Regions from separate parts of the Bradyrhizobium xenonodulans genome, predicted to be linked through region 1. Evidence: predicted binding sites of a transcription regulator. Region 1 holds the regulator's gene; each other region holds the start of a gene.
What was found. Region 1 encodes PhoB, which activates phosphate uptake and scavenging genes when phosphate is short. Its sites were predicted from a motif close to TGTCATNNANCTGTCAT; they were not measured.
Positions count from the first base shown of each region.

Region 1 (10,055 bases):
TTGCCCTGAACATTGGCGCGCGCATCCTTGGCGCCGAAAGGACCGCAAAATGACCGATCTTTCCGTATCGATGAGCGCGTCCGGCGGACTGCCGCAGGCGCCGGTGCTGCCGGATGCGCCTGCCAAGGTGACGGTGCGCAACCTCAACTTCTATTATGGCGAGCACCACGCGCTGAAGAACATCAACCTGGCGCTCGGCACCAACCGCGTCACGGCGTTCATCGGCCCGTCGGGCTGCGGCAAGTCGACCCTGCTGCGCATCTTCAACCGGATGTACGACCTCTATCCGGGCCAGCGCGTCACCGGTCAGCTCATGCTCGACCAGACCAATATTCTCGACCCCAGGCTGGACCTCAATCTGCTGCGCGCCCGCGTCGGCATGGTGTTCCAGAAGCCGACGCCGTTCCCGATGACGATCTACGAGAACATCGCCTTCGGCATCCGCCTCTATGAAAAGATCTCCAAGTCCGAGATGGACGGCCGGGTCGAGAAGGCGCTACGCGGCGGCGCGCTGTGGAACGAGGTCAAGGACAAGCTCAACGCCTCCGGCCTGTCGCTCTCCGGCGGCCAGCAGCAGCGCCTCTGCATCGCCCGCACCGTCGCGGTGCGGCCTGAAGTGATCCTGTTCGACGAGCCCTGCTCGGCACTCGACCCGATCTCGACCGCCAAGGTCGAGGAGCTGATCCAGGAGCTGTCCGAGAACTACACGATCGCGATCGTCACCCACAACATGCAGCAGGCGGCCCGCGTCTCCGACAAGACCGCCTTCATGTATCTCGGCGAGCTGATCGAGTTCGACGACACCAGCAAGATCTTCACGTCGCCGACCGACCGGCGCACGCAGGATTACATCACCGGCCGGTTCGGCTGAGGAGACGGGACATGGGTTCTGAACATACCGCAAAAGCCTTCGACACCGACCTCCAGGAACTCACTCGCCTGGTCGCGGAGATGGGCGGCATCGCCGAGCGCATGATCGTCGATTCCGTCGACGCGCTGATCCGCCGCGACGTCGCGCTCGGCCAGCGTGTCGTCGCCATCGACGCCGAGCTCGACGCGCTCCAGAAGAAGATCGAGGAGCGCGCCGTGCTGACCATCGCGCGCCGCCAGCCGATGGCGGTGGACTTGCGCGAAATCGTCGGCGCCATGCGCGTCGCGACCGATCTCGAGCGCATCGGCGACCTCGCCAAGAACATGGGCAAGCGCGTCGCGGCGCTGGAGACCGATTTCCATCCGCTCAAGCTGTTCCGCGGCCTCGAGCACATGACCGACCTCGTGCAGCAGCAGGTCAAGTCGGTGCTGGACGCCTATGCCGCGCACGATCTGCCGGCGGCGATGGCGGTGTGGAAGGGCGACGAGGAAGTCGACGCCATCTGCACCTCGCTGTTCCGCGAGCTCCTCACCTACATGATGGAGGATCCGCGCAACATCTCGTTCTGCATCCATCTGATGTTCTGCGCCAAGAACATCGAGCGTATCGGCGACCACGCCACCAACATCGCCGAGACCGTGTTCTACATGATCGAGGGCCAGGCGATCACCGACAAGCGGCCGAAGGGCGACATGACGACGTTCGCCACGACGGTCCCGAATACTTGAAGACTTAAGGAGCGACGACACCATGGGCGCACGCATTATGGTGGTTGAGGACGAGGAAGCTCTCACCGAGCTTCTCCGCTACAACCTCGAAGGCGACGGCTATGACGTCGAGACGGTGATGCGCGGCGACGACGCCGACACCCGCCTCAAGGAGCACATTCCCGATCTGATCGTGCTCGACTGGATGCTGCCGGGGCTCTCCGGCATCGAGCTGTGCCGGCGGCTTCGCACCCGTCCCGAGACCAAGCAGCTCCCGATCATCATGCTCACCGCGCGCGGCGAGGAGAGCGAGCGGGTGCGGGGACTTGCGACCGGCGCCGACGACTACATCGTCAAGCCGTTCTCGGTGCCTGAGCTGCTGGCGCGCGTGAAGGGCCTGCTGCGGCGCGCAAGCCCCGAGCGGCTCGCCACCGTTCTGGCCTACGGCGACATCGAGCTCGACCGCGACAAGCGCCGCGTGGCGCGCTCGGGCCGGCCGATCGATCTCGGCCCGACCGAATACCGCCTGCTGGAGTTCTTCCTGGAGCATCCGGGCCGCGTGTTCTCGCGCGAGCAACTGCTCGACAGCGTCTGGGGCCGCGACATCTACATCGACGAGCGCACCGTCGACGTACATATCGGCCGCCTGCGCAAGCTGCTCAATCTCGGCCGCGAGCAGGACCCGATCCGCACCGTCCGCGGCGCCGGTTACGCGCTGGACGACCGGTTTGCCAAGGCGGAGCAGACGTAAGGCCGGCTGCAAGCAGGCAAATAAAAAGCGCGCCGGGTGGCGCGCTTTTCTTTTTCTCGCTCGTCCTGGTTTGTGCCGGAACGATGTCGTCTGGTGCAGTGATCAGCGCGGACCCGGCTTCGGTGCCGCGCGGCGGCGATCGGCGGCCGGCTGATACGCAACCCGCGAGTGCTGGGCGCAATAGGGCAGGCCCGACAGCGCCTTGCCGCCGCAGAAGAAGAAATCCGGGCTCGAGGGATCGCCGACCGGCCAGTGGCAGGTCGCCTCGTTCAATTCCAGCAGCGACAGCCGCTGGCTCATCGGCACCACGTTGTCGTAGGTAACAGGTTCGGCCTCGACCTCGACCTCGAAGGCCTGCGCCAGCGCGGTGTTGCCGCGCGCGATCGGGCGGCTCACCCGCATCATGTGCTGCGCGGGACGCGCCTTGCGCGGCCGGGGCGCAGCAGACGAGGGGCTCTTGGCGCGGCCGGACAGACCGAGCCTGTGCACCTTGCCGATCACGGCGTTGCGGGTGACATTACCGAGCTCTGCCGCGATCTGGCTGGCCGACAATCCGGCCTCCCAGAGCTTCTTCAGTTGCTCGACGCGATCATCCGACCAGGTCAAAACCGTCATTGCACCCTTTCCTTCGCCGCGCGCCAGCCACCCTGGGGCTGCACTGCGAATGCCTAAGCCTCGAAAAACCCGTGCCGCCAGAATCCCTTAAGGCTCGCCGGGCACCGAGAGCCGCCCGAACGTTTACGCCGGTACATGAGGACTTAGAGATCAGAACTTCCGCACGAGATGTCGTATCTGACAAGCCAAACGCTACAATATGGCGTGACTCACGCGCAAGAGTCCGCCGACTCGCTTCCACATGTTCCGTGGCCAAAATCCCGCAAAATCGTCACCGCAAGACTACGGATTCAGCGTTTCGCGAGGCTTTCCGGCCGGCATTGACACCCGTCTTGCCAAGCATAAGATGCTCCCGCGTGCCGCCCTTAAAAGGCGGCACGTTTCGTTTTCCGGGCCGGTTGATGGTGCGTTGCGCAATGCACGCTCACGCCGTCCGCAACATCAAGTGACCGTCATGTCTAACAGCGCAGCACCGCATTTGCTCCCCGTTTTCGCCAGGTCCGACCTCGGTTTCGAGCGCGGCGAAGGCTGCTGGCTGATCGCGACCAATGGCGATCGCTATCTCGATTTCACCTCCGGCGTCGCAGTGAACGCGCTCGGCCATGCCCATCCCGCGCTGGTCAAGGCGTTGCAGGAGCAGGCCACCAAGCTCTGGCACATGTCGAACCTGTTCCAGAGCCCGGACGGCGAGAAGCTTGCTGCGCGTCTGTGCAACGAGAGCTTTGCGGACTTCGTGTTCTTCTGCAATTCCGGGGCGGAGGCGCTGGAGGGTGTGATCAAGCTGGTCCGCCATCATCACTTCTCCAAGGGGCATCCGGAACGCTATCGCATCATCACCTTCGAAGGCGCCTTCCACGGCCGCACGCTGGCAACGCTCGCCGCGACGGGATCTGCAAAATATCTCGAAGGCTTCGGTCCGCCGATGGACGGCTTCGACCAGATCCCGCACGGCGACATCGAGGCCGTGAAGAAGGCGATCGGTCCGCAGACCGCCGGCATCCTGATCGAGCCGATCCAGGGCGAGGGCGGTGTGCGCTCGGCAACGCCCGCCTTCCTCAAGGCGCTGCGCCAGCTCTGTGACGAGAAGGGCCTGCTGCTCGCGTTCGACGAGGTGCAGACCGGCATGGGCCGCACCGGCGACCTCTTTGCGCATCGCCGTCTCGGCGTCGAGCCCGACGTGATGTCGCTGGCGAAGGCGCTCGGCGGCGGCTTCCCGATCGGCGCGGTGCTGGCGACCGCGGATGCGGCGTCCGGCATGGGGCCGGGCTCGCACGGCTCGACCTTCGGCGGCAACCCGCTGGCGATCTCCGCTGCGAACGCCTTGCTCGACGTCATGCTCAAGCCCGGCTTCTTCGACCACGTGCAGAAGATGTCGCTGCTGCTCAAGCAGAAGCTCGCCTCCGTGATCGACCGTCATCCTGACATCGTCAATGAAGTGCGCGGTGAAGGTCTCCTGATCGGCATCAAGGCCGTGGTGCCATCAGGCGATCTTGTCGCCGCGCTGCGCAACGAAAAACTGCTCACGGTCGGCGCCGGCGACAACGTCGTGCGTTTCCTGCCGCCCTTGATCGTCACCGAAGCCGAGATCGAGGACAGCGTCGGGCGGCTGGAGCGCGCCTGCGCCGCGCTATCGTCGAGCCAGACCAAGCGGGCGGCAAGCTGATGAGCAAGTCGCCCAATAAAGCACCGAAGCACTTCCTCGATATCAACGAGCTGCCGTTGTCGGAGCTCAAGAGCATGCTCGCTGCGTCTTCCGCGATGAAGGCGAAGCAGAAGGCGCATCAGCCGGTCAGGCCGCTCGAAGGCAAAACGCTCGCGATGATCTTCGAGCGTCCCTCGACCCGCACCCGCGTGTCGTTCGACGTCGCCATGCGCCAGCTCGGCGGCGAGCCCATCATGCTCACCGGCGCCGAGATGCAGCTTGGCCGCGGCGAGACCATCGCCGACACCGCGCGCGTGCTGTCGCGCTATGTCGATGCCATCATGATCCGCATCCTCAATCACGAGGCGCTGCTGGAGCTCGCGGAGCATGCGACCGTGCCCGTCATCAACGGCCTGACGCGGCGCTCGCACCCGTGCCAGGTGATGGCCGACCTCATGACCTATGAAGAGCATCGCGGCCCGATCGAGGGCCGGACGGTGGCCTGGACCGGCGACGACAACAACGTGCTGGCCTCCTGGGCGCACGCGGCCGAGCGCTTCAAGTTCAAGCTCAATGTCGCGACGCCGCCGGAGCTTGCCCCGAAAAAGGCGATGCGCGACTTCATCAAGGCCACGGGTGCGCCGATCGTGCTCGGCACCGATCCCGAAGCCGCCGTGAAGGGCGCCGATTGCGTCGTCACCGACACCTGGGTGTCGATGGGCGACAAGGAAGGCGAGCATCGCCACAACGTGCTCAAGCCCTATCAGGTCAATTCGAAGCTGATGTCGCTGGCCAAGCCCGACGCGCTGTTCATGCACTGCCTGCCCGCCCATCGCGGCGAGGAGGTCACGGACGAGGTGATCGACGGCCCGCAATCGGTCGTGTTCGACGAGGCCGAAAACCGCCTGCACGCGCAGAAGGGCATTCTGGCCTGGTGCTTTGACGCGGTGAAGTGATCTCGGTGATGGGGCCGCGTTGATGACCCCATTCTCCGCTGTCATCCCGGACAAGCGCCGCGCAGCGGCGCGCTGATCCGGGATCCATAGCCACAGGATTGAGTTTGGCGAGGACTCGCAGTTGTCACCGCCGGATTCCCGTGATTATGGGTCCCGGGTTCGGGCCTTGCGCGCCCCGGGACGACACTGAGTTTGTCGTGCTTTCGTGCGATCCATTCTGCATCCCGGGTAGAGCCCCGCACCTCTTCCATTTCCATCCTCCGACCCCAGATAAGCGCCATGGTTTTCCAATCCCCTGACATGAAAACCGGATCCGAAGGTCCGGTTCGCGCACCATCAGCGGTTCCGATCGATGACGCCGTGCTGCCCTACGAGGTCGACGCGCTCGACGTGCGCGGTCGCCTGGTGCGGCTAGGTCCGGCGCTCGACGAGATTCTGACCAAGCATGATTATCCCGCGCCGGTCGGCAAGCTGCTCGGCGAGGCCATCGTGCTGACGACGCTGCTCGGCTCGGCGCTGAAATTCGAAGGCCGCTTCATCCTTCAGGCCCAGACCGACGGTCCGGTGTCGTTCCTGGTCGTCGACTATCAGGCGCCAGATCGCCTGCGCGCCTATGCGCGCTTCGACGCCGCGCGCCTCGGTGATGCCAAAGACTCCGGCACGCTGCTTGGCCATGGCCATCTCGCCATGACCATCGATCAGGGGCCCGACATGAGCCGTTACCAGGGGCTGGTCGCGCTCGACGGCGGCGGCCTGGAAGACGCTGCTCACGAATATTTCCTGCGCTCCGAGCAGATCCCGACGCGCGTGCGTCTCGCGGTCGGCGAGGAGTGGCGCTCGAACGACGGCGGCAAGCATCGCTGGCGCGCCGGCGGCATGCTGATGCAGTTCCTGCCGAAGGCGCCCGAGCGCGCGCGCCAGGCCGATCTGCATCCCGGCGATGCGCCCGAGGGCGCCGAGGTGCACGCTGTGGCCGAAGACGATGCCTGGGTCGAGGCGCGTTCGCTGATCGAGACCGTGGAGGACGTCGAGCTGATCGATCCCGAGCTCTCCGGCGAGCGATTGCTCTATCGTCTCTTCCACGAGCGCGGTGTGCGCGTGTTCAATCCGCTGGTCCTCAAGGCGCAATGCTCCTGCTCGCGCGACGCGGTCGCGTCCATGCTGAAGAGCTTTTCGCCGGACGACCGCACCGCCATGGTCAAGGACGACAAGGTCGTCGTGACCTGCGAGTTCTGCAGCTCGGTGTATCAGTTCACGCCGCACGAGGCGGGCGTGGAAGAGGTGTAGGCGTCGAACTCCGTCATTGCGAGCGCAGCGAAGCAATCCGGAGTCTTTCGATAGTAGCAGTCTGGATTGCTTCGCTCTGCTGGCAATGACGATGCGGCGGCGGCTTGCCAAGAGCTCAAGCATCGTAGGGTGGGCAAAGCGGAGCGGGCCCACGATCTTGCGCGAGACAGCTGGAATGGCGGGCACGGCGCTTTGCGCCTTTGCCCACCCTACGGCGCCGCGCTAATTCAGCACCCGCTTGTTGTCCGGGCTGTCCAGCGAGAACGTCGGCACGTCGATCTCGAAGCGCTCGCCGCTGGCGCTGACCATCTGGTAGCGGCCGGTCATGAAGCCGGAGGCGGTCGTGAGCGGCACGCCGGAGGTGTATTCGAAGCGTTCGCCGGGGGCGAGCGTCGGCTGCTCGCCGACGACGCCCTCGCCCTTGACCTCCTGCTGGCGGCCGGTGGCGTCGGTGATGATCCAGTGCCGCGTCTTGAGCTGCACGGTCTCCTCACCGGAATTGGTGATGACGATGGTGTAGGACCAGAAATAGCGGGAGCGGTCGGCCGACGACTGTTCCGGAACAAAGTTCGGCTCGACGGTCACTTCGATCTGGCGGGTCACGGCGCGATACATGCTGTCATCATAGCGAAATCCCGGCCGGAACCAAACGCCCGAGGGCGGTTTTCGTGACATCGTCCCGCCCGAATTGGCGGGGAAGTACGCCCAATGTGATCCGGTCGCTTTGCGAGACAACGACCGGACCTGTACACTCCTTGATGCGTCACATTTGCGGAAGGGTTTTTAGGCCCCCGATGACCATTGCCGACCAAGTGACGGGCTCGACGATCGCGGGAACCGCGGGCGCCAAAGCTGCGGAGGCCAAGCCTGAAGAGGCAAGGCCTGCGGGGGCGAAGCGGCGTGCCGCTGCGCCGGCCATCTCGCTGCCCGCCATCGGCGAGCGCGAGCTCCGGCTCGACCTGTTTCGCGGCCTCGCGCTGTGGCTGATCTTCATCGACCATCTGCCGGCGAGTCTTCTGACCTGGTTCACGATCCGTAATTACGGCTTCAGCGACGCCACCGAGATCTTCATCTTCATCTCCGGCTACACCGCCGCCTTCGTCTACGGCCGCGCGATGCTGGAGAGCGGCGTCGTCATCGCCACCGCGCGCATCCTGCGGCGCGTCTGGCAGATCTATGTCGCCCACGTCTTCCTGTTCACGATCTTCCTCGCCGAGATCTCCTATGTGGCGACCAGCTTCGAGAACCCGCTCTACACCGAAGAGATGGGCATCATGGACTTCCTCAAGCAGCCCGACGTCACCATCGTGCAGGCGCTGCTGCTGCGCTTCCGTCCCGTCAACATGGACGTGCTGCCGCTCTATATCGTCTTGATGCTGGCGCTGCCCCCGATCCTGTGGTCGATGAAGTGGAAGCCCGACGTCACGCTCGGGCTCTCGGTCGCGCTCTACGCGGTGACCTGGGAATACGATCTCTACTTCTCCGCCTATCCGAACGGCTTCTGGGCATTCAATCCGCTGGCCTGGCAGTTGCTTTTCGTCTTCGGTGCATGGTGCGCGCTCGGAGGTGCGCGGCGCATGTCGCGTATTCTGGCGTCACCGGTAACGATGTGGATCGCGATCGCCTATCTCGCCGCGGCGTTCTACGTGACGCTGACCTGGTACGTGCCGCAACTCGGTCACCTCATGCCGAAGCGGATCGAGCAGTGGATGTATCCGATCGACAAGACCGATCTCGACGTGCTGCGCTTCACGCATTTCCTGGCGCTGGCCGCGCTCACCGTTCGCTTCCTACCCCGGGATTGGCCGGGCTTGAAATCGCGCTGGCTACGACCATTGATTCTGTGCGGGCAGCATTCCCTGGAGATCTTCTGCCTCGGCGTCTTCCTGGCCTTTGCCGGCCATTTCATTCTCGCCGAGGTCTCCGGCGGCGCAGCCATGCATGCGCTGATTAGTCTCTCGGGAATTCTGGTCATGTGGGGCGTGGCCTGGGTGATTTCGTGGTACAAGCGCGTGGCTGACAAGAGCGGTTCGAAAACCAAAAGCGCCGTCGGCAGCGCCGATATGGCGGGAGGGGGCTGATGAAGGCGAAGGTTCTCCTGAGCCTGATCCTGCTATGCGGTGGCCTCGCCGCGCCACCGGCGCGCGCGGGCGATGCCGCGCCTGCTGTCTCGGCCACGCCCCCAGCCTGCGAATTGCCGTCCTATCTGCTCACCAGCGAAAGCCGGCTTCCCAAGGTCGCCGAGGCCGTCAAGGCCGGCAAACCGCTTGAAATCCTGGTCGTCGGCAGCCGCTCGACCACCATTCCCTCGTCGGAGAGCAGCTCGTATCCGGCGCGTATGGAGGCGATCCTCAGGGACAAGCTGCCGCCGTCGGAGACCTTGCACGTCTCCGTAGAAATACAGAGCAAGAGGACGGCCGAGGAGGCGGCTGCGACCTTCGTTAAGCTGATGGAAGCAAAAAAGCCTACTTTGGTCATCTGGCAGACCGGGACCGTGGATGCTATCCGAGCCATCGATCCCGACGATTTTCGCGGCGCAGTGACCGAAGGGGTTTCCGCGCTGCAAAATGCAGGGGCTGACGTCGTGTTGATGAATTTGCAGTACAGCCCTCGTACCGAAACCATGATCTCGGTGCCGCCCTATCTCGACAATATGCGGGTGGTGGCGCAGGAGCATGACGTCCCGCTGTTCGACCGTTTCGCGATCATGCGGCAGTGGAATGATCAGGGTCAGTTCGACTTGTTCAGCCCGTCCCGCGGGCCTGAGCTGGCGAAACAGGTCCATGATTGCCTTGGCCGGGCGTTGGCACAGTTCGTGATCGACGCAGCTCATCTGGGGCCGGTCCAGCAGCAAAATTGAGGTCTAGCGTTAATGAGTTCTCTCCGCCCTTTTTGCCTGACGGCATGGCTGGCCGCGCCCGCAGCGGCGGCGCTGCTGTTGCTGACGCCGGTGTCACCGTCGCGCGCGCAGCAAGCCGTGCAGGCCCAGGCCGCGCCGGCTCCGCAGCAGTCGGCTGATCCCGCTCCCGCTTCGCCCTCCCAGACCACCGTCGCCGCCACCTCCCCCGAACAGCGCGGCATCACCGCGCGCGCCATCGACAAGGTGAAGCAGGTCGCGAAATCCGCCGGCGACATCTTCAGCCGCGTGCCGTGCCCGGCGCCGAAGGACGGCTCGAAGACGATGGGGTCGCTGCCGCATGTCGCGGGCAAGCTCGTTGCCGGCAAG
Region 1 covers NZ_CP089391.1:7,931,808-7,941,862, reverse strand. The annotation lists gene pstA (phosphate ABC transporter permease PstA) at 1-53, shown strand, start outside; gene pstB (phosphate ABC transporter ATP-binding protein PstB) at 50-871, shown strand; gene phoU (phosphate signaling complex protein PhoU) at 883-1,599, shown strand; gene phoB (phosphate regulon transcriptional regulator PhoB) at 1,622-2,329, shown strand; gene I3J27_RS37535 (GcrA family cell cycle regulator) at 2,432-2,944, opposite strand; gene I3J27_RS37530 (aspartate aminotransferase family protein) at 3,399-4,607, shown strand; gene argF (ornithine carbamoyltransferase) at 4,607-5,542, shown strand; gene I3J27_RS37520 (Hsp33 family molecular chaperone) at 5,822-6,829, shown strand; gene apaG (Co2+/Mg2+ efflux facilitator ApaG/CorD) at 7,052-7,444, opposite strand; gene I3J27_RS37510 (OpgC domain-containing protein) at 7,624-8,910, shown strand; gene I3J27_RS37505 (SGNH/GDSL hydrolase family protein) at 8,910-9,689, shown strand; gene I3J27_RS37500 (SGNH/GDSL hydrolase family protein) at 9,702-10,055, shown strand, end outside.

Region 2 (10,055 bases), 1.3 Mb from region 1:
AGGGCGGGCGCTCCTCGGAATGGGCCGGGATCACGAAACGCATCGGCCGGACCAGATGCGGCGCGATAGCAAGCCAGGTCCGGCGCTCGGCCAGCGCCCGGCGCACCCGCCGGAACCCACGGCGCTCCAGCACTGACAGATCACCATGGATCAGTCGCGGCGTCGCCGAGGAGGCGGCGCCGCCGAGATCGCTCTGCTCGAACAGGATGACACGCAGGCCGCGGCCGGCCGCATCGCGGGCGAGGCTGACACCGTTCAGGCCGCCGCCGATGATCGCAAGATCGTAATCCGCCATGAAACCGTCGAGAGAGCGAGGTGAGCCCCCTCACTAGCCGGTCTTGAGCGCAAGCTCCATGGTCTCGGCGCGGCCGATGAGGCCGGCATATTTCCCGATCGGCAGCGGCTTGCCGAGCAGGTAGCCCTGCACGCCGTCGCAGCCCTCCTTGGCAAGGAAGGCGAGCTGATCGAGGGTCTCGACGCCCTCGGCGATGATCGACATTTCGAGGCCGTGGCCGAGATCGATCACGGCGCGCACGATCGCCGCCGATTGCGGATTGCGGCCGAGATTGATGATGAAGGCGCGATCGATCTTGATCTTGTCGAACGGGAACGCCTGGAGATAGCTCAGCGAGGAATAGCCGCTACCGAAATCGTCCATCGAGATGCGCACGCCGAGCGCCTTCAGCCGACGCAGCAGCGCCAGGCCGCGATCAAAGTCCTCGATCAGCACGCCCTCGGTGATCTCGAGCTCGAGCCGGCCGGGCGCAAGGCCGGTCTCGATCAGGATGGCATGAACCAACCCGACGACGTCGCCGTGCATGAATTGCGCCGGCGACAGATTGACAGCGACCTGGAGCGGTTTCGGCCAGGACGCCGCCTCGCGGCAGGCCTCGCGCAGGATCCACTCGCCCATCTCGACGATCAGGCCGCTCTCTTCCGCGATCGGGATGAACTCGGCCGGCGAGACCTGGCCGCGCACCGGGTGCTGCCAGCGCGCCAACGCCTCGAAACCGATGATGTCGCTCTCGGCGACGCTGTGACCCGCCATGCCCTGCGGCTGGAAGGCGAGCGAGAGCTCGCCGTTCTTGATCGCCATCGAGAGGTCCTGATGCAGCACGCGGCGGTCGCGGATCTGCTGGTCCATCTCGGGCTGGTAGAGGCTGATCGTGCCACGCGACTTCTGCTTGGCGCGGAACAGCGCCGCGCCGGCATTGGCGAGCAGCGAGGCGGCATCGGTGCCATTGTGCGGGAAAACCGACATGCCGGTGGTGACGCCGGCGCGGACCGCCCGGCCGTCGATCTGGAATTCGTGCGCGACGGCCTCGCCGATCTGCTGCGCCAGCGCGAGACCCGCCTGCGGCTGCTTGCCGTCGATGATGAGGCCGAACTCGTCGCCGGACAGGCGCGCGACCACGCCGCCGCGCGCGGAGTCCTGGAGCCGCTTGGCCACCTCGATCAGGAGCTTGTCGCCGAGCGCATGACCGAAGACGTCGTTGACCTCCTTGAGGCCGTCGAGATCGATGCAGAGCACGGCGAACTCCTCGCTGGTGCCTTCGCAAGCCTCGATCATCTGGGTCAGCGCCTGAAGGAAGGCGGCGCGGTTCGGCAGGTCGGTGAGACCGTCGTGATAGGCCATGTGCGCCATGCGCGACTCGGTCTGCCGGCGGTCCGTGACGTCCTCGTGTGTCTTGATCAGATATTGCGGCTCGCCGGCATCGCTGAGCACCGTCGCGCGGCGGGTCAGGAACAGCCGCAGGCCGTCCTTGGTGGAGATCGGATGCTCCTCGGTGATCATGCCGCGTTTCTTGATCGCGGCCTCGTCGCGCGCGATGATCAGCTTGGCTTCCTTGGGATTGAAGATGTCGGACGCGGTCAGGCCCGTGGCATCCTCGCGCCGGCGGTTGAGGATCGTCTCCGCGCTGCGATTGGCGAGCAGATAGCGGCCGTCCTTGACCTGCTCCACGATCAACGCGACCGGAATGTTGTCGACCACGAGTTCGAGGAATTTCTTGGTGCTTTCCAGCTCCTTCGACAGCGAGCGGCGGTCGGTGATGTCCTCGAACACGAGCATCAGGAATTCGGGCTTGTTGCTCTCGTTGCGGACCACGATGCGGATCGAGGCCACCATGCGCCGCTCACCGGCGCGGTCGACCTCGAATTCGTTGCGGAACTGGCCGTCCGGCGAATTGAGCGCCGCCCGGTCGGTCGCCTCGATGCTGGCCGCCGAGACGGGCGCAAACAGCTCGCGCGCATTCTTGCCGACGGCGTGGTCGCGCGAGAAGCCCCAGAAGCGCTCATAGGCCGTGTTGGCGAAGATGTAGCGGCCGTCCTCGATGTTCTTCGCGGCCACGCAGGCCGGGACGTTGTCCAGCACCGTTTCCAGGAACTGCTTGGTGGAGGCGAGCTGTCGCGACAGCCTGCGCTGCTCGCTGACGTCGAGATGCGTGGCGACCGAGCCGCCGTTCGGCAGCACGAAATATTTCACCAGGATGGCCCGTCCGTCCGGCAGCTCGGTGATCAGGCCGTTGGTGCTGGCCGCCTTCTCGTAGAACTCGTCGTCGGAGACGTCGCCCAGGACCCCGCGCTTGCGTCGCAGCTCGAGGAGCTCATAGCCATTCATGTTGGCCCAGACATCCGAGCGCGTCAGGCCGTAGATCTCGAGATAGCGGTCGTTGCAGAAGATGACGCGGCGTTGCGCATCCGTCATCACCACGCCCTGGTTGAGGTTGTTCATGGCGGAGGAGACGAAGGCGTTGCGCCGCAACTGCAAACGCTTGGCGCGGCGCAGCGAGGAATGGATCCACAGCGCGATCGCAGCGAGGAACGCGCAGATGACGACGCCCGCGATCAGGGCTTCCCAGATCACGTTGGGATCAAGCTGGCCGAGATAGCTCGGCGGGGCAAGGCTGTCCGAGAGGGCAAAGGCGCGCGCGGGCGCGACCGCGCTGCCCAGGCACACGACGGCCTGCACAGCAATCGGAAGCGTGCTGCCCACGTGCCAGTTCTTCTCAGCCATCAGCCACCCGCGATTTCAACGTCGGATTGTCTGGCCTCGTGGGTTTGGATCGGGTAAACGCCTGTACGCGCAACGGAAAAATGTGACGTCAAATACGGCAATTGCCCTGACATGATAAATGCTTCCTTAACGGAAATCGGCCCCGCGCCGTCGTTCTCGGGCCTGACGCCACCGGCACTTTTAGCGGACACTTTGCACAACCATGGATAGGGTCGACTGCGTCGTCATCGGAGCCGGCGTGGTCGGGCTCGCGGTGGCTCGAAAGCTCGCCCAGGCCGGGCGCGAGGTGATCGTGCTCGAGGAAGCCGAGGCCATCGGCACCATCACCTCTTCGCGCAACAGCGAGGTGATCCATGCCGGAATCTATTACCGCGCCGGGAGCTGGATGGCGCGCATGTGCGTCGAGGGCAAGCACGCGCTGTACCACTATTGCGGCGAGCGCGGCATCCCGCACAAGAATTGCGGCAAGCTGATCGTCGCGACCAGCGCGAAAGAGACCGAGAAGCTGCAATCGATCAAGGCGCATGCCGAGGCCAACGGCGTGCTCGACATGCAGCTGCTCACGGGCGCGGCTGCGCGCGCGCTGGAGCCGGCGCTCGCCTGCGACGCCGCGCTGCTCTCGCCCTCGACCGGGATCATCGACAGCCACGCCTACATGCTCTCGCTGCGCGGCGAGGCCGAGGCCGCGGGCGCGGCCTTTGCGTTTCACACCCCGCTGATCCGCGCCAAGGCGGCGGGCGGTGTGATCGAGGTCGAGGCCGGCGGCGACGCGCCGATGACGCTGCAATGCGACCTGCTCGTCAACGCCGCGGGGCTCTCGGCAACGAAGGTGGCGCGCCACATCGACGGCATGCCGATCGACCGGATTCCGCCGGCCTATCTCGCCAAGGGAAACTATTTCAGCTGCAACGCCAGGGCGCCGTTCTCGCGCCTGATCTATCCCGTGCCCGAGCCGGGCGGGTTAGGGGTGCATCTGACGCTGGACATGGCAGGTCAGGCGCGCTTCGGCCCCGACGTCGAGTGGATCGAGACCATCAATTACGAGGTCGACCCGTCACGCGCCGAGCGCTTCTATCCGGCGATCCGCAAATACTGGCCGACGCTGCCCGACGGTGCGCTGATGCCGAGCTATTCGGGCATTCGCCCGAAGATCGTGCCGCCGGCGGTGGCCACGCAGGATTTCCTGATGCAGGGCCCGCGCGATCACGGCGTCGAAGGTCTGGTCAACCTGTTCGGCATCGAATCGCCGGGGCTGACGTCATCGCTCGCGATCGCCGATCACGTCGCAGAACTCGCAGGTCTAAGTCCCGCGCAATGATGATCGCACGGGCGCACACCTTCGAGCAGGGATGAGCGCGATAGCTCTCACCCCTGCCTGAAAGGGTACGTTCAACTCTACGCTGTTACGGGGGCTACTAGTGGAGCGTGTCGCCGTGTCGCAAACGCTCGATCTGGTCCTTGACCAGCAACTTCCGTCGCTTCAACTCAACAATTTGCAGGTCGTCTGTTGAAAGGTGCACGAGAGCCTCGTGCAATTCATTTTCGAGAAGTTTGTGCTTCCGTTCCAATTCAACCAGATGTGCCTGAATTGTCATTCGAAACCTCCTCGGTAGGGTTGAACCTTAGGATTCGATCCGGACGAGGAAGTCTACATCACCGATTCGTTCTGTCGATGGGTATCCGTCGTCGCAGCGTCATTTTTGAAAATTCATATGTAACGAAGCGTGAGTAAGGGAACCACGCAGGAAAAATCCATGATATCAATGTGCTTGCGCAACGCTGCTGCGAATCGTCGAAATATCTCGCGAGAGTTCGGTGAGCGGCGGCCCGAGATCGCTTGCGATCAGGCCGCGCAAGGACGATAATTTCCACAGGGCATCCACAGCCTTAACCTCACGCCTATCGGTTTTCGGCCACCGCAAACATGACCAATGAAGACGAGCGTGAGCTCGAAGCCGAGCTCACCCGGTTGCAGCAGGAACACCGAGATCTCGATGCCGCGATCGATGCACTGCATCAGTCGCCAGCCCCCGACCTATTGCGGTTGCAGCGGTTGAAGAAGCGCAAGCTGTTGTTGCGCGACCGTATCGCGTTCATCGAAGATCAGATCACGCCCGACATCATCGCCTGATCGGCAAAGGCGCTGTTCGCGGCGGCTCGTCGCATGTGGGAATCCGCTTGACTCCAAAAGAACAAAATAGGAACATCCGGGCACCTCATCGCCCCCAGAAATGCCCATGCAGCCCAAGGACAATGCAGATGCCGGCAACCGCCCTTCTCGACAACAGCCATTATGAACAGGCCTGCGATCAGGCGATCGCGATGTGCGACGGCAATCTGCGCAGCACCATCAAGGCGCTGATCATGGCCAACGAATATCTGGAAGCCGAACTGGAAGAATTGCAGGCGGCGATTTCAGCCGGCTGCATTCCGGAGACCTCGCGCAGCAAGATGCGGAGCAAGAGCAGCGCCGCCTGAATTCCAAAGCGCGATGAGATCGCGCTTTGTTTTTTGAGCACTGGAGCAACGCCATGTCGGATGTGACCTATTACGTTGCAATGCCCTTCCTGATCGATGCTGACGGATCGCCCGTCGCGGGCGCCGCGGAAGAATGCCAGAGCTCGACGGCCGCGTTGCGGCGCGCCGAGGCCTTGTCGCGCGGCGTGGGCCATATCGGCGCGGTCGCATTCAGCCGCAGCGGCGATCCCATGACCGGCGAATTCGGCGACGCGACGCTGCTGCGCAAGTTCGGCAACGTGCCGGAAGACCTCGCCACTCTGTAAGATCAGCTGCTGACAAGCCTGATCCGCGGCTCGTGCCGCCGGTGCGCCTTGCGCACGTACATGGCGGCGTCAGCCTCCTCCAGCGCGCGGCGTGCATCGGACTGCGCCCCGAGCAGCGCGACGCCGGCGGAAGCACCTGCGGTCACGCGCTGACCGCGAAAGGTGAACGACAGATCGTCGATCGCCTGTTCGAAGATCGCAGCTTTCGCCTTGGCATCGGTCTCGCTGAGATTCCAGAGCAGCAGCGCGAACTCGTCGCCACCGAGCCGGCCGACCACGTCGGAGGCACGGATCTGCCGCGTCAGCGCGCCGGCAATCGCCTTGAGCACCTCGTCGCCGGCGGCATGGCCGAAGGAATCGTTGATCGGTTTCAGGCGATCGACGTCGAGTACGATCAGCGCGCCGCTGGCGCGGTAGCGCTTCATGTAGGCGATGGCGCGCGCGAGCTCGCGCTCGAAGCCGCGCCGGTTCGGAATCTCGAGCAGGAAATCGGTGTCGGCCGCAGCTTCCAGTTCCGCAATCCGCCGCTCCGCCGCCTTGAGCCTGCTCCGCAAGCCGCGGATGGTCACCCTGCTGTCGCCGGCGGTCGACGCTCCGCGCGGCCGAGGCCCGGCCGGGCGCTTGGCCAACCGCTTGAGGGCGGCTTTGGATCGGCTGGCGCTGGCCTTCCGGCCCTTTTTGGCCTTCGCAGCGCTCGCCTTTTTTGGTTTCTTCATGGGCATCCTGCTCAATGAAGGCTTGCGGGGATTCACCAAGACAGGATAGTGCATTCCCTTCTCCTTGCCATCGCCTTGCGAGCCACCGGCCGGAACCGTTAATCTGGCCTATCTTTCTGTTTTCCGAGCACAATTGACGTCATGACCGCGCCGATCGCCATCATCATGGGAAGCCAGTCGGACTGGGAGACGATGCGGCACGCCGCCGATACGCTTGCCGCGCTCGGCGTTGCCGCCGATACCCGTATCGTTTCGGCCCACCGCACCCCCGACCGGCTGTTTGCCTTCGCCAAGGGCGCCAAGGCGGCCGGCCACAAGGTCATCATCGCCGGTGCCGGCGGTGCGGCCCATCTTCCCGGCATGGCGGCGGCGCTGACGGAGCTGCCGGTGTTCGGTGTTCCCGTCGAATCCAGGACCCTCAAAGGCATCGATTCGCTCTATTCGATCGTGCAGATGCCCGCGGGCATCCCGGTCGGCACCCTCGCCATCGGCAAGGCCGGCGCGATCAACGCGGCGCTGCTTGCAGCGTCCGTCTTGGCGCTGTCCGACCCGGCTTTGTCGGATCGCCTCGCCGCCTGGCGCAAGGCACAGACCGAGGCGGTTGCCGAGCGCCCGGAGGACAAGGCGTGACTGACGCAAAGCAGGTGAAGCTGAAGCCCGGCGACACCATCGGAATCCTCGGCGGCGGACAATTGGGGCGGATGCTGGCGATGGCTGCGGCGCGGCTCGGCCTGCGCTGCCAGGTGTTCTCGCCCGATCCGGATTCGCCGGCCTTCGACGTCGTGCTCAACGCGACCTGCGCCGAATACGCCGACGTCGAGGCGCTCGAGCTGTTCGCAAGCGACGTCGACGTCATCACCTACGAATTCGAGAACGTACCGTCGGCCGCCGCGATGGTGCTGGATGCGCGCCGCCCGGTGCTGCCCAACCGCAAGATCCTCGAGACGACGCAAGACCGGCTCGCCGAGAAGGATTTTGTCACAAGGCTCGGCATCGGCACGGCGGCTTACGCGGACGTCACCTCAGTGGCGTCGTTACGCGAAGCCATCGTGAGGATCGGCCTTCCGGCCGTGCTGAAGACCCGCCGCTTCGGCTATGACGGCAAGGGCCAGGCCATCATCCGCGAGGGCGACGACATCGCGAAAGTGTGGACCAGCCTCGCCACCAAATCGGCGATCCTGGAAGCCTTCATCCCCTACGAGCGCGAGATCTCCGTGATCGCCGCACGCTCGGCATCGGGCCAGGTCGAGTGCTTCGACGTCACCGAGAACGAGCACCGCGACCACATTCTCAAGATCTCACGGGCGCCCGCGCCGATCCCGGACGCACTTGCCGAAGAAGCGCGCAGCATCGCCGGCAAGATCGCCAGCGCGCTCGACTATGTTGGCGTGCTCGCGGTCGAGATGTTCGTGCTCGCCAATGGCTCGGGGCCGAAAGTGCTGGTCAACGAGATTGCCCCGCGCGTGCATAATTCCGGCCACTGGACGCTCGACGGTGCGTCGGTCTCGCAGTTCGAGCAGCACATCCGCGCCATCGCCGGCTGGCCGCTCGGCAAGCCCGTGCGTCACGGCGACATCGTCACCATGACCAACCTGATCGGCGAGGAGATCAACGATTACGAAAAGTGGCTGACCGTCCCGGGCGCGACCATTCACATTTACGGCAAGGGCGCACCGCGCCCCGGCCGCAAGATGGGCCACGTCACCGAGGTCCAGCCGAAAGGCAAGTAGCGGGACCGCGGCGCATGCTGCGATCCCGCCTTTTCGATCAAGCCGTCTTCGCGCCCGCGACGACGCCTGAGGGCTCCTCGCTGAGCCAGCGATAGACCACCCCGCCCAGTGCGCCGCCGATCAGCGGCGCGACCCAGAACAGCCAGAGCTGCGACAGAGCCCAGCCGCCGACGAACAGCGCGGGACCGGTGCTGCGCGCCGGGTTCACCGACGTGTTGGTGACGGGGATGCTGACGAGATGGATCATCACCAGCGCGAGCCCGATCGCGAGCGGCGCGAAGCCCGCCGGCGCGCGGCCGTGGGTCGCGCCCATGATGATGAACAAGAACATCATGGTCATCACCACCTCGGTGACGAAGCAGACGGCCATGCTGTACTGGCCGGGCGAATGCGCATCATAGCCGTTCGACGCAAAACCCTTGGTGACGTCGAAACCGGGCGCGCCGCTGGCAATGACATAGAGCAGCCACGCAGCAAAGATCGCCCCGCCCACCTGGGCAATCACGTAGGGCAGGATCTGTCCGGCCGGAAAGCGCCCGCCGGCAGCAAGACCGACCGTGACGGCCGGATTGAGGTGGCAGCCGGAGATGTGGCCGATCGCATAGGCCATGGTGACGACGCTTAAGCCGAACGCCAGGGACACGCCGACCAGACCGATTCCGACCTGGGGGAAGCCGGCTGCAATGACCGCGCTACCGCAGCCCGCAAATGTGAGCCAGAATGTGCCGATGGCCTCGGCAGCGTATTTTTTCATATCCATGTGTCGTCCCCTCATTTCCAGGATTCCGGAACAAAGCTCCGGCCGCGGCCCCCTCAATGGCGTCAAATCTCCCAAATCAGGGCCACATGGAGGTATTTTCGCCGCATTTAATGGCCGAACTTGGCCCGAAAACCTGCTTGGCAGGTGGACATTGCAGGTTTTGTCTGATACATCCGCGCCCTCAAGGTTAAGGGCTTGCGCGTTTCGCCATCCCCTTAGACTTACCAGAATTCAAATCCGATCCACCTGAAGAGGATGCCGCGTGCAGGTTCTCGTCCGCGATAACAATGTCGATCAAGCCCTGAAGGCGCTGAAGAAGAAGATGCAGCGCGAGGGAATTTTCCGCGAGATGAAGCTCCGCGGTCATTACGAGAAGCCCTCCGAGAAGAAGGCCCGTGAAAAGGCCGAAGCCGTGCGCCGCGCGCGCAAGCTGGCCCGCAAGAAGCTGCAGCGCGAAGGCCTGCTGCCGATGAAGCCGAAGCCGGTGTTCGGCGCCGGCCCCGGCGGTGATCGTGGCGGTCGTAGCGGCCCGGGTGCAGGTCCGCGCGGACCGCGCTGATTTGCCGGACTTGTAAGATCTCAGTTTTCGATGACGCGGGCCCCTGGCCCGCGTTATTGTTTTGTGAGCGGTGCCTTTCTGGGACGGGGCACTACCGATGCGGCCCTAAAGCGCGATGAGATTGCGTTGAAAAATCATCGCGCTTTAGTTTGTTGTTCGAGCATGATCTTTTCGGAAAACCGCTGCACACTGTTCGCTAACGCGGTCCTTCGGATCCAGATCATGCTCTAGCGCGAGCGAACCGTAGATGGCCATCCCTTTCTCCGTGCGCGGCTTGGCGCGGCTACGCCGGATCTGGCGTCAGCCGCTCGCGCTCTGCTTGATGGGCGTCGCGCTGTGCGGTTGCTCCTTCGACCTTGGCTCCCTGATGCCGGAGAAGGACAAGCCGCAGGAGGCACCCAAGGCGGCTGCCGCCACGGAAAGCGCCGTCAGCGCCGACAATGTCTCTGAGGCCCAGGTCCATACGGCCAAAGGCCAAACCCTGGCGAAGT
Region 2 covers NZ_CP089391.1:6,620,892-6,630,946, forward strand. The annotation lists gene I3J27_RS31510 (glycerol-3-phosphate dehydrogenase) at 1-295, opposite strand, end outside; gene I3J27_RS31515 (sensor domain-containing protein) at 329-3,016, opposite strand; gene I3J27_RS31520 (NAD(P)/FAD-dependent oxidoreductase) at 3,219-4,334, shown strand; gene I3J27_RS31525 (YdcH family protein) at 4,432-4,611, opposite strand; gene I3J27_RS31530 (YdcH family protein) at 4,941-5,147, shown strand; gene I3J27_RS31535 (hypothetical protein) at 5,276-5,494, shown strand; gene I3J27_RS31540 (hypothetical protein) at 5,548-5,799, shown strand; gene I3J27_RS31545 (GGDEF domain-containing protein) at 5,802-6,428, opposite strand; gene I3J27_RS31550 (hypothetical protein) at 6,361-6,564, shown strand; gene purE (5-(carboxyamino)imidazole ribonucleotide mutase) at 6,657-7,145, shown strand; gene I3J27_RS31560 (5-(carboxyamino)imidazole ribonucleotide synthase) at 7,142-8,245, shown strand; gene aqpZ (aquaporin Z) at 8,283-9,005, opposite strand; gene rpsU (30S ribosomal protein S21) at 9,268-9,564, shown strand; gene I3J27_RS31575 (tetratricopeptide repeat protein) at 9,812-10,055, shown strand, end outside.
Region 2: the regulator PhoB is predicted to act here: its motif matches at 4,698-4,714, upstream of I3J27_RS31525 (YdcH family protein).

Region 3 (10,055 bases), 2.6 Mb from region 1:
GCAAACGGGATCGAGAAATACGCAGCCGCGATAAGGGCGTCCGAGACGACATGGAGCCAGATCAGCTCGGGTTCCCACAGCAGGCAGATGCCGTGCGGCGAGAACATCGACGAATCCAGGAGACGTTCGAAATAGGCCCACATGATTCCATCCCGGGAGAATTGCAGCCTGGGCAGCCCGCAACATGGTGTTGCCGAACGGTTCCAGCGCCAACGACTCACGCATCGGCGAAGCACGCCAAGGCGCGAGACTATATCAAGGGTACTGTCGGGTTGATTTGGCAAGCCCGCACGATTGCCGGGCGCCGATGTTGCGTTGCGCGCGGATCGCGGCCAGGCAGATCTGCCGGATGTGGTGCGTCGCGAATCAAGGGCACCATGGCCCGGTGCGCTTGCTGGCGTTGCACGGTCGCGCTAGGAGAGGCCATGGCGGTGTTCCTCTCGAGCAAATGTATCCGGCGATGACGACCCCGGTCGCACTCACCATCGCCGGCTCCGATTCCAGCGGCGGCGCCGGCATCCAGGCCGACCTCAAGACCTTTGCGGCGCTCGGCGTCTATGGCGCCTCCGCCATCACCGCACTGACGGCGCAGAACACGCGCGGCGTCACCGGCATTCACGCGGTGCCCGCCGAATTCGTCACCGCGCAGATCGACGCCGTGTTCTCCGATCTCGGGGTCGGCGCGGTGAAGATCGGCATGGTGGCCCAAGTCGCCAGCATCGATGCGATCGCGGCCGCGCTGTCGCGCTGGAAGCCGGGCCACGTGGTGCTCGATCCCGTGATGGTGGCGACATCGGGCGATCGCCTGCTGGCATCCGAAGCCGTCGACGCCCTGCGCACCAGGCTGATACCGCTGGCCTCGGTGATCACGCCGAACCTGCCGGAGGCTGCGGCACTGCTCGGCGAGCCCGTCGCGGCAAGCGCGGCCGCCATCGAAGGCCAGGGACGCCGTCTGCTCGCGCTCGGCTGCGGTGCGGTCCTGATCAAGGGCGGGCACGGCAAGGGCACCGAGAGTACCGACTATCTCGTCGATGCCGCAAACACCATCGCGCTGGCGGCGCCGCGCGTCGCGACCCAAAACACCCATGGCACCGGATGCTCGCTGTCCTCGGCGGTCGCAGCGGGGCTGGCCAAAGGCGAGGATCTCGAGCAGGCCGTGCGCAGCGCCAAGGCCTGGATCAGCGCCGCAATCGCGGCCGCCGACCGATTCAGTGTCGGTCACGGCCACGGGCCGATCCATCATTTCCACAAATTTTACTGACTGGGGCCGCGAGCCTCCGGTCTGACCCTCCCCCAGGGTCCCTCCAGGGCAGGGCACCGCATATGGCATTTGGCACGATCACAGCGCGCGCCTCGTCCTTCGAGACGACCGCTTCGCGGTCTCCTCAGGATGAGGCTAAGCGGCATCGGCGCCTGTCGAAACCATGGCCGCTCGCTCGGTCCTCATCCTGAGGGCCCGCCAACGGCGGGCGTCTCGAAGGATGGCCACAGGGGACTCGCTCCCATATGCGGTGCCCTGCCCTGGAGGGGAGGGTAAGGGGGCATCTGGCCACGGTCATTGCAGGTCCGGGGTCTTGCGGGGCCCCGCTGCGGCGCCGTGTCGCCTGATTGTCGCATGCGACTGATATTCGCGGGGAGGGCGAGGCAAGGCGTGATTCGTATCTGAGGGTGCCTCAAAGGTTCAATCTGTCATCCCCCTGTCACGGGACATTTGTTACAGGCTGGCGCATGGGAAGTTACGATGTGAGTGACGAGAGCCCGGAGCGGCGCTTTCGCACGTTGTTCATCTCCGACGTTCATCTCGGAGCCCGCGGTTCTCAAGCCGATCTTCTGCTCGATTTCCTCCGCTACCACGATGCCGACACGATCTATCTCGTCGGTGACATCGTCGATGGCTGGGCGCTGAAATCGAGCTGGCACTGGCCGCAATCGCATAATGATTTGGTCCAGAAACTTTTGCGCAAGGCGCGCAAAGGCGCCAAGATCATCTACATCCCCGGCAATCACGACGAGTTCCTGCGCAACTATTACGGCACGCATTTCGGCGGCATCGACGTGGTCGAGAACACCGTCCACACCGGCGTGGACGGCAAGCGTTATCTCGTCATCCACGGCGACATCTTCGACCTCGTGGTGCAGAACGCGCGCTGGCTCGCCCATCTCGGCGACAAGGCCTACGATTTCGCGATCCAGATGAATCGCTTCGTCAATTTCTTCCGGCGCATGTTCAAGGTGCCCTATTGGTCGCTGTCGCAATGGGCCAAGCAGAAGGTCAAGAACGCCGTCAACTATATCGGCGCGTTCGAGCAGGCGCTCGCCGCGGAGGCGCGGCGTCACGACGCCGACGGCGTGATCTGCGGCCATATCCACTATGCCGTCATTCGCGACGAGGGCGGTATCCGCTACATGAATTGCGGCGATTGGGTCGAGAGCTGCACGGCGCTGGTCGAGCACGACGACGGCCATTTCGAGATCATCACCTGGGCGGACCACGCGCAGAAGCCGGCGCAGGTCCCGCAGGTTGCAGCCAGAGCTGCATAACAAGGTCCGCTTGATGCGCATCCTGGTCGCGACGGACGCCTGGCACCCGCAAGTCAACGGTGTGGTTCGGACGTTGACCAAGCTCGCCGACGCCGCCAACGGGCTTGGGGTCGAGTTCACGTTCCTGACGCCGCAATCGTTCCGCACCTTCGCGATGCCGAGCTATCGCGACGTGCGGCTCGCCATGCCGCGGCCCGCGCGCATCGCGAAACTGATCGCGGAGGCGCGCCCCGACAGCATCCATATTGCGACGGAGGGGCCGATCGGCCTGATGGTCCGCCGCTACTGCCGCCAGCGCAGGCTGCCGTTCACGACCAGCTTCCACACCCGCTTTCCCGAATATGTCCGCGCCCGCGTGCCGGTGCCGGGCTCGCTGATCTGGCGGGCGCTGCGTCGTTTCCACAGCGCCAGCAGCGCCGTGATGGCGGCGACGCCGGCGCTGGCCCGCGAGCTGACCGAGCGCGGCTTCGACAATGTCGTGCTGTGGCCGCGCGGCGTCGATACCCAGCTGTTCCACCCCCGCGCCATCGATCTCTGCCTGCCGGGGCCGGTGTTTCTGTCGGTCGGCCGCGTCGCGGTGGAGAAGAATCTCGAGGCGTTCCTCGATCTCGACCTGCCCGGCACCAAGGTCGTCGTCGGCGACGGCCCGGCGCGGGCCGCGCTGGAAGAGGCCTATCCCGATGCGATCTTCCTCGGCGAGAAGCAGGGCGAGGCGCTGGCGGAGATCTATGCGGCCGCTGACGTCTTCGTGTTTCCGAGCAAGACCGACACGTTCGGCCTGGTCCTGTTAGAGGCGCTCGCAAGCGGCCTGCCGGTGGCCGCGTTCCCGGTGAAGGGCCCCCGCGACGTGATCGGCAACGCGCCGGTCGGCGCGCTCGACCACGATCTGCGCAGTGCCTGCTTCGCCGCGCTCGATATCTCCCGCCAGGACTGCGTCGAGTTCGCCGCCAACTACACCTGGTAAGCCTCGGCGAGGGCCTTTGTCGCCAGCATTGAGGCGGTCGGCGCGGTGCTGCCGGGCCGGAACGGCGCGGAACAGCCGCGCTTCGTCGCCTGAAGGGCTAAAATCCTCGCGCGGAGGTGTCTTGCCCGCGGCTCAATGGCCGCGATAAGGTCTGACATGACCGAACAGCTCCTCCCGATCGGCCCCGCCGACATCGATGCCGCAGCGCGCGTGATCGCGCCCTACGCCATTCGCACCCCGCTGTTGTCCTTTCCCGTGCTCAACGAGCGCGTCGGTGCCAAAGTGTTCCTGAAGCCGGAGATGCTCCAGCGCACCGGCTCGTTCAAGTTCCGCGGCGCCTTCAACAAGGTGTTCTCGATCCCGCAGGACAAGCGCGCCGGCGGCGTGGTCGCATTCTCTTCCGGCAACCACGCCCAGGGCGTGGCGGCGGCGGCCAAGATCCTGGACATGCAGGCGACCATCGTGATGCCCGCGGATGCGCCGCTGTCCAAGCGCGAGCGCACCAAATCCTACGGCGCCGAGGTCGTGCTGTACGACCGCGATCGCGACGACCGCGAGGCGATCTCGCGCGGCATCGCCGAGAAGCGCGGTGCGACGCTGGTCAGGCCCTATGACGATCCCTTCGTGATCGCAGGGCAGGGCACCGCCGGCCGCGAAATCGCGGAGGACATGGCGAGCCTCGGCCTCGCCCCCGACATCGTGGTGGCGCCGGCCTCCGGCGGCGGCCTGATCGCGGGCGTCGCGACCGCCGTGAAGGCGCGCTATCCGCTCGCCGAGATCGTGGTGGCCGAGCCCGAAGCGTTCGATGATCACGGCATTTCGCTGACCGCGGGCCATCGCGAGCCGCATCCGCCCGCGGGCCGCACCATCTGCGACGCGCTGATGGCCCTGATCCCAGGCGAGATGACCTTTGCGATTAACAGCAAGCTGCTCGCGCGCGGCGTGACGGCGTCGGACAAGGAAGTCGGCGCCGCCGTTGCCTTTGCCTATCGCGAGCTGAAGCTCGTGGTCGAGCCGGGCGGCGCGGTGGGCCTTGCCGCGCTGCTGGCGGGACGTCTCGATGTCACCGGCAAGAACGTCGTCATCGTGCTGTCCGGCGGCAATGTCGATGCGGATTTGTTTGCCGAGCTGGTGGCCTGATTTTCTGATCTTATGACCTGAAGAAAGGGGCAGAGCGTTACCGCTCTGCCCCTTTTGCGTGTTGTCTATCTTGGGGATCGAACTACCGGCTTGCTCGGTGCGACCTTTCCCGCTTGCGGGAGAGGTCGGCACGCAGTGCCGGGTGAGGGTTTTCTCCTCTTGGGGATTGTCCCATTGTGGAAGCAACCCTCTCCCCAACCCTCCCCCGCAAGCGGGGGAGGGAGCGCACCTTCTTCTTGCCGCGATCAGTGCATGAAGCCGCGGTGATTGTTGCCGCCGCCATTGCCCTGGCTCTGGTTCATCGATTGGCGGAAGTTGTTGTTGCTGTTGACCATGCGGTTCGGCACCGCGTTCAACTGCGGACGATTGTTCTGGACCTGCACCTTGTTCACCGGGTTGTTGTTGACGTTCACACCGTTGTTGATGCGGATCGGATGGTTCTGCGTCTGAACGACCGGCTTGGCGTCGATAGTCGAGCCACCCTTGCCGACATTCACCGGCATGCTCACGATCTTGCCCGGCTTGCCGTTGGCGTTGCCGCCATTCTGGGTGTTATTGGTCGCAGGCAGCGTCACGATCTTGCCGCTGCCGCCATTGGTGTTGGTCGTGTTGGTCGGCGCGGGCAGGGTGACGATCTTGCCCGGGGTCTGCGACGGCGTGCCGTTCGGCTGGTTGTTGCCTGCGGGCAGGTTGGCGATCTGGCCGCCATTGCCGAGCTTGCCGATACCGTTGTTTTCGCCCGGCTTCTGCACGATCGGCAGGTTGCCGTTCATCTGGCCACCACCATGACCCGGCTGCAGCGGCATGTATTTGGGCTGGCCGAGATTGCCGATCTTGAACGTCGGGTTGATGTTCTGCGGGGCCAGGAACTTGGTCGCCTGCATCAGGGGAATCTGCTTCGGCTGCGCCTGGAGCTTCAGCGCCATTTGCGCATAGGGGCTGGTGCCGTAGCTGTCGTAGAAGCTCTTGTAGCCGAGCGGCGAGTTCGCGAGCACCGCCTTGTGCCAGGCCTGCGTGAGCAGCAAGTTGTTGAGCAGCCAGCGGACGTGGTCGCACAGCGGGTCGTGCGGGTACATCTGGATGAACTCCTGATAGTACTCCGGCCGGCCCTCGGACACGACATAATCATAGGCCTGGCGGGTCGAGCGGCTCGGCAGGTTGGAAGCCATCTGCACCACCGGTGTGTTCACCGGCGCGCGGCTCGCGGCAACAGCGGTGTCGCCGAAGAAGGTGAAGTCGGACGTGAGCGACGAGCTCTCCCACGGGATCTGCGCGCCGCTGGTGGTCTGGTTGACTTCGAGGCGCACGCGCTTGAACAGCTGCTCGATCGGCAAGTTGGGCTCGCGCGCGACGTTCAGGAAGGCTTGCGTATAGGGGCTGTGGCCGTTGGTGCCGTCCTGCGCTTCCGCGCCCGGCGCGGTCGAATAGCCGACGATGGAGCCGTTCGGCGCATCGACGATGGCGAGGCCGCGGCCGGCGTCGTTGACCTCAGGGAACGGGTTGTTGCGGCAGGCATCGAGGATGACGATGCGCATGCGGCTCGGGATCGTCTCCAGCGTCGACATCACGTCGACCAGGCGCACCGAGTTGTTGACCAGCTCGGTCGGGCTCGACACCTTGGCGTCGACGGGAACGAGGTAGTTCTCGCCGGCGAGCTGCACGCCGTGACCGGCGTAATACACCATTGCCACCGTGTTCGGTCCGCGCGAAGCGACCTTGGCGGAAAAGTCCTGCACCACGCGCAGCATGTCGTTCTGGGTCAGGTCGGTCGCGGCGACCACTTCGAAGCCGGCCGAGTTCAGGAACTGCGCCATCGATTGCGCGTCATCGTCGGGGTTCGCAAGTTGCGGCGCGTTCCGGTAGTTCGCATTGCCGATCACCAGCGCCACCCGCTGCTCCGGGCCTTGCAACGCGGTGGGGGCCGGCTGGACCGGGGCAACTTGCGCGGAAACGGGCCCGCAGGCGAAGCCGAACAGGCTTCCCACGAGGCTGGCCGTCATCAGGAAAGGCTTTAGGCGGAACATGGCGTGCTCCTCTGGCACTGATCTCGATGCGAGATTGGTTGCGAGGAAGCTTGGCTGCGTTCGAGCCTTTGGTCCGTGATCGCGATCACCATGGGTGGCTGCGTGATCTAAATCACGCTCGGAACCTGCCATGGTGTGCGATCGATAGGGAGGATAGTCCGTCACATGCCCCGGAAAGCTCGCGCGCCCGGAGAATGGGGACGCGGAACGGCGTCAGGCGTGCTCGAACGGGCCGACCTCGCGGATCACCTTGCAGATCTGCAAGAAGCCGCTGGCGTAGAACTCGGCGTGTCCCCGCTTCATCGTCTCGATATGATCGGGATGGGTGCGCCAGGCTTCGAGCGCGTCCTCCGACGCAAAACGGAAGACGGTGAGCTCCTCGCCGTCCTCGGCCTTGAACGACTTGACGGACAGAAAGCCGGGCAGGCGGCTGACGATCTCGTACATGCGCCCGCCCAGCCGGTCGTGTTCTTCGAGGGAGACGCCGTCGCGCAGCTTCAAATCGCCAATGACAATCACTTCGTCGATCATGCGTCCTCGCCTTGTTTGATAGAATCCTGTCGCTCGATTGCTTGTTCGGTTTGGTGGAGGGTTTTGTTACATCGCGGCAGGAAAGTTTCTTGATGCAACGGGCTGTTTCGATCGGTTTCGGTGGCTCGCCGTGGAAACGCTGATCGCGCGATGCCGGTCGGATTCCCCGCTGCGAGGAACTCTGCACCCGAATTTGAATGGTCATCGCGCCACCGGCTGTCTATGGTCGGCGCATGTCGCGAGTCCTGTGTCTAGCCGTCGCTATCATCCTGTCGCTGCTGCCCGCCACCGCGCCGGCGGAGTCCATCAAGAAACGGCCGGCGCCCGCCTGGCGTGGCTACGGCTTCCTGCCGGGCTATCGCCAGCCGCTGAGCAACAGCATTCCGCTCTACAAGCAGAAGGATGCGATGCGTCGCATGTCGCGCGCCGACCGGCGCCACTGGTACATCGACCCCGTTCCCCAGTATTACCGCTGGGACGGCGAGTGGCACTATTTCGGCCGCCCAGGCTTTGGCGGCGGCCGCTACAATGGCGGCAGCTTCGGGCCGTGCTGGACGCGCACGCCGATCGGCCCGGTCTGGAATTGCGGGTGATCGAGCGAGCGCGTGGCAGTCAGGGGAAGCTGCTGATAACCTCGATCTGGCCGACGATCGCGGCATTGAAGTCATCAAGGTCTTCGGCCGGAATCCAGTACTCCAGATGCGCGCGGCCGCCGGCCTCCTGCACGTCGTACTTCGCGATGAACTCGCGCTTGACCTCAAAGCGCGTGACGAAGCCCGCGCCGTTTGCCGGGACATTCCAGTCCCGCGCGATCTTGATGGCATAGTCTTCGGTCAGCACCGGATAGAAGATCGGCTGGTCCGGCAGGCGCGGCGGGAACGCACGCATATCGGCTTGCCGGATCAGCTCCAGCTCTTTCGGACCGACGGGGCGCCAGAGGGTGAGGGTGTTTCCGGTGGGGGACATGATTTTGACGATGGGCTCCCGGGGCCCCTTACTTACACTGACAAGGTCCTCAGCTCCATCACCGTCACCCTGAAGGCGCTCGCCTCTTCGGCGAGCCTCGAAGGGCGACGGCCCGGCTGCATCGGGGCCGTTCATCCTTCGAGGCTCCTCATGGGACGCGCTGCGTCCCATGAGGAGCGCCTCAGGATGACGGAGCTGATGGCATCGCAATGACGGCGCGGCGAGAGTGGACACCGCATCTTACTTGCGTGCCCCGGACGCAGCGCAGCGTCTCTTTGACGGTGCGGCGCTGCCGAGCCGGGGCCCATATTGCTGAGGAGGCTGTGGCTCCTGGATCCCGGATCTGCGCCTCGCTTGTCCGGGACACGAGAGCGAAGGGTGTGGAGGACCTGCGCCCGCTTACGAGAAGAACGCGATCTTCTCGGCTTGGGTCATGCGGCGGATCGGAGCCATCGGATCGTTCGCGGCCGCGCGGGGTTTTTGCAAAATGCCGCTGGCGAGGATGGTGGCGCCGAGCGAGGGCTCGGGCGAGAAGGTGGGCGAGGGCATCGGCAGCGTCGTGGCCGGGCTCGCGCCGTAGGCTGCCGTGGCGGCGATGGCCGGGGCCGGTTGCTCCATCACTTCGGCGGCGGCTTCTGCGATGGCGTCGGTGAGGCGCGCGAGCGAGTCCATCGCGATCGGCGCATCTTCGGCGGGCTCGTGCGTGACCGCGGTGGCGGCCGGCTCGGCTGCAACCGGCTCCGGGATCTCGGCGGCAATCGGGGCTGCGACTTCCGCGGCGATCGGTTCCGGCGTTGCCGCTTCCATTTCGGCCGGCGCGACGATCTCGTCGAACTCCGGATCGGGCGCAGCCATCTCCATCGCGATGGCTTCGAGGATGGCTTCGTCCTCGGCGTCCGCGGCGGCATCGAGCGAGAATTCGTCGGTCACCTCCGCCAAGGCGGCGGACTCCGCGACCGGCTCAAAAGCGACCTCTTCAAGCGCGGCAGATTCGAGCGGAGTGTTGCTTTCCGCAGCAACCACGGGCTCGACGGCGGCGTCCATGGCCTGCTCGGCGATCGCGAACGCTTCAGTGGTGCTTGCGGCTTCGACAGCGGCTTCGGGCTCGCCAGCCTCGGCGACGTCCTGTGGCGTCTCCGTAAAAGCCACGGGTGTTTCGCTAACCATCGCCGCAGGCGAAACCTCGGCGGCGGGCGGCGCTGCTTCCTGCACCGGCGCGGGACGGGCCTCCGCTTGCGGCGCTGTGTCGCCGTCGCCATCAAGCTGCTCGACCCGATCCCTGAGCAGATCGAATGCGGCCTTGAGCTCGACGCGGGGGTCGATGGTCGACATCTGGCCACACGCGGCCTCGATCGAGGCGAGCTGCGAATCAATGAGGTCGCAGATTCGCCCGTCGGCGCCGATCTCGCGCCAGCGCCAGGAGATCTCCTTGATGATGCGCACGCCGCGCGGGATCGGCGCGAGGCTGGCCTCGATCGCCGCGGGATCGAACGCTGCGATCGCGATCGTCTCGGCTTCGCGGATGGCGCGGCGGATCTCGACCAGGGCCTCGGGCAGTCGGTCCTCGACGACCGGTTGTCGCTGTGCTGCAAGGGTTTCTTCGATTTTCGCGACCGCATCGAGCACCATGCGGGTATCCGCATTGCGGTTGCGCTTGGCATATTCGCCGAGGAACCAGCGGCCGCGCGCGGTCTCCATGAAGGCTTCGCGGATCGCGTCGTAATCCTGCTCGTTCGGCTCAGCCGCGCGGGCAGACATGGGCGAGAGGGCGAATGCTTCGTTGGCCATGACAATCTCGTCGCGCAAATCAGTACGCGTTACTGTAACGATCACCACGATATCGACCGAATCGCAATTGGTTTGATGGCAGGCGAATCACAAATCCCCAC
Region 3 covers NZ_CP089391.1:5,330,872-5,340,926, reverse strand. The annotation lists gene I3J27_RS25520 (PAS domain S-box protein) at 1-143, opposite strand, end outside; gene thiD (bifunctional hydroxymethylpyrimidine kinase/phosphomethylpyrimidine kinase) at 461-1,261, shown strand; gene I3J27_RS25510 (UDP-2,3-diacylglucosamine diphosphatase) at 1,729-2,541, shown strand; partial or broken gene I3J27_RS25505 (glycosyltransferase family 4 protein) at 2,555-3,598, shown strand; gene I3J27_RS25500 (threonine/serine dehydratase family protein) at 3,662-4,645, shown strand; gene I3J27_RS25495 (caspase family protein) at 4,891-6,669, opposite strand; gene I3J27_RS25490 (antibiotic biosynthesis monooxygenase family protein) at 6,883-7,200, opposite strand; gene I3J27_RS25485 (hypothetical protein) at 7,434-7,793, shown strand; gene I3J27_RS25480 (ADP-ribosylation/crystallin J1) at 7,813-8,166, opposite strand; gene I3J27_RS25475 (hypothetical protein) at 8,566-9,954, opposite strand; gene I3J27_RS25470 (MFS transporter) at 10,030-10,055, shown strand, end outside.
Region 3: the regulator PhoB is predicted to act here: its motif matches at 1,688-1,704, upstream of I3J27_RS25510 (UDP-2,3-diacylglucosamine diphosphatase).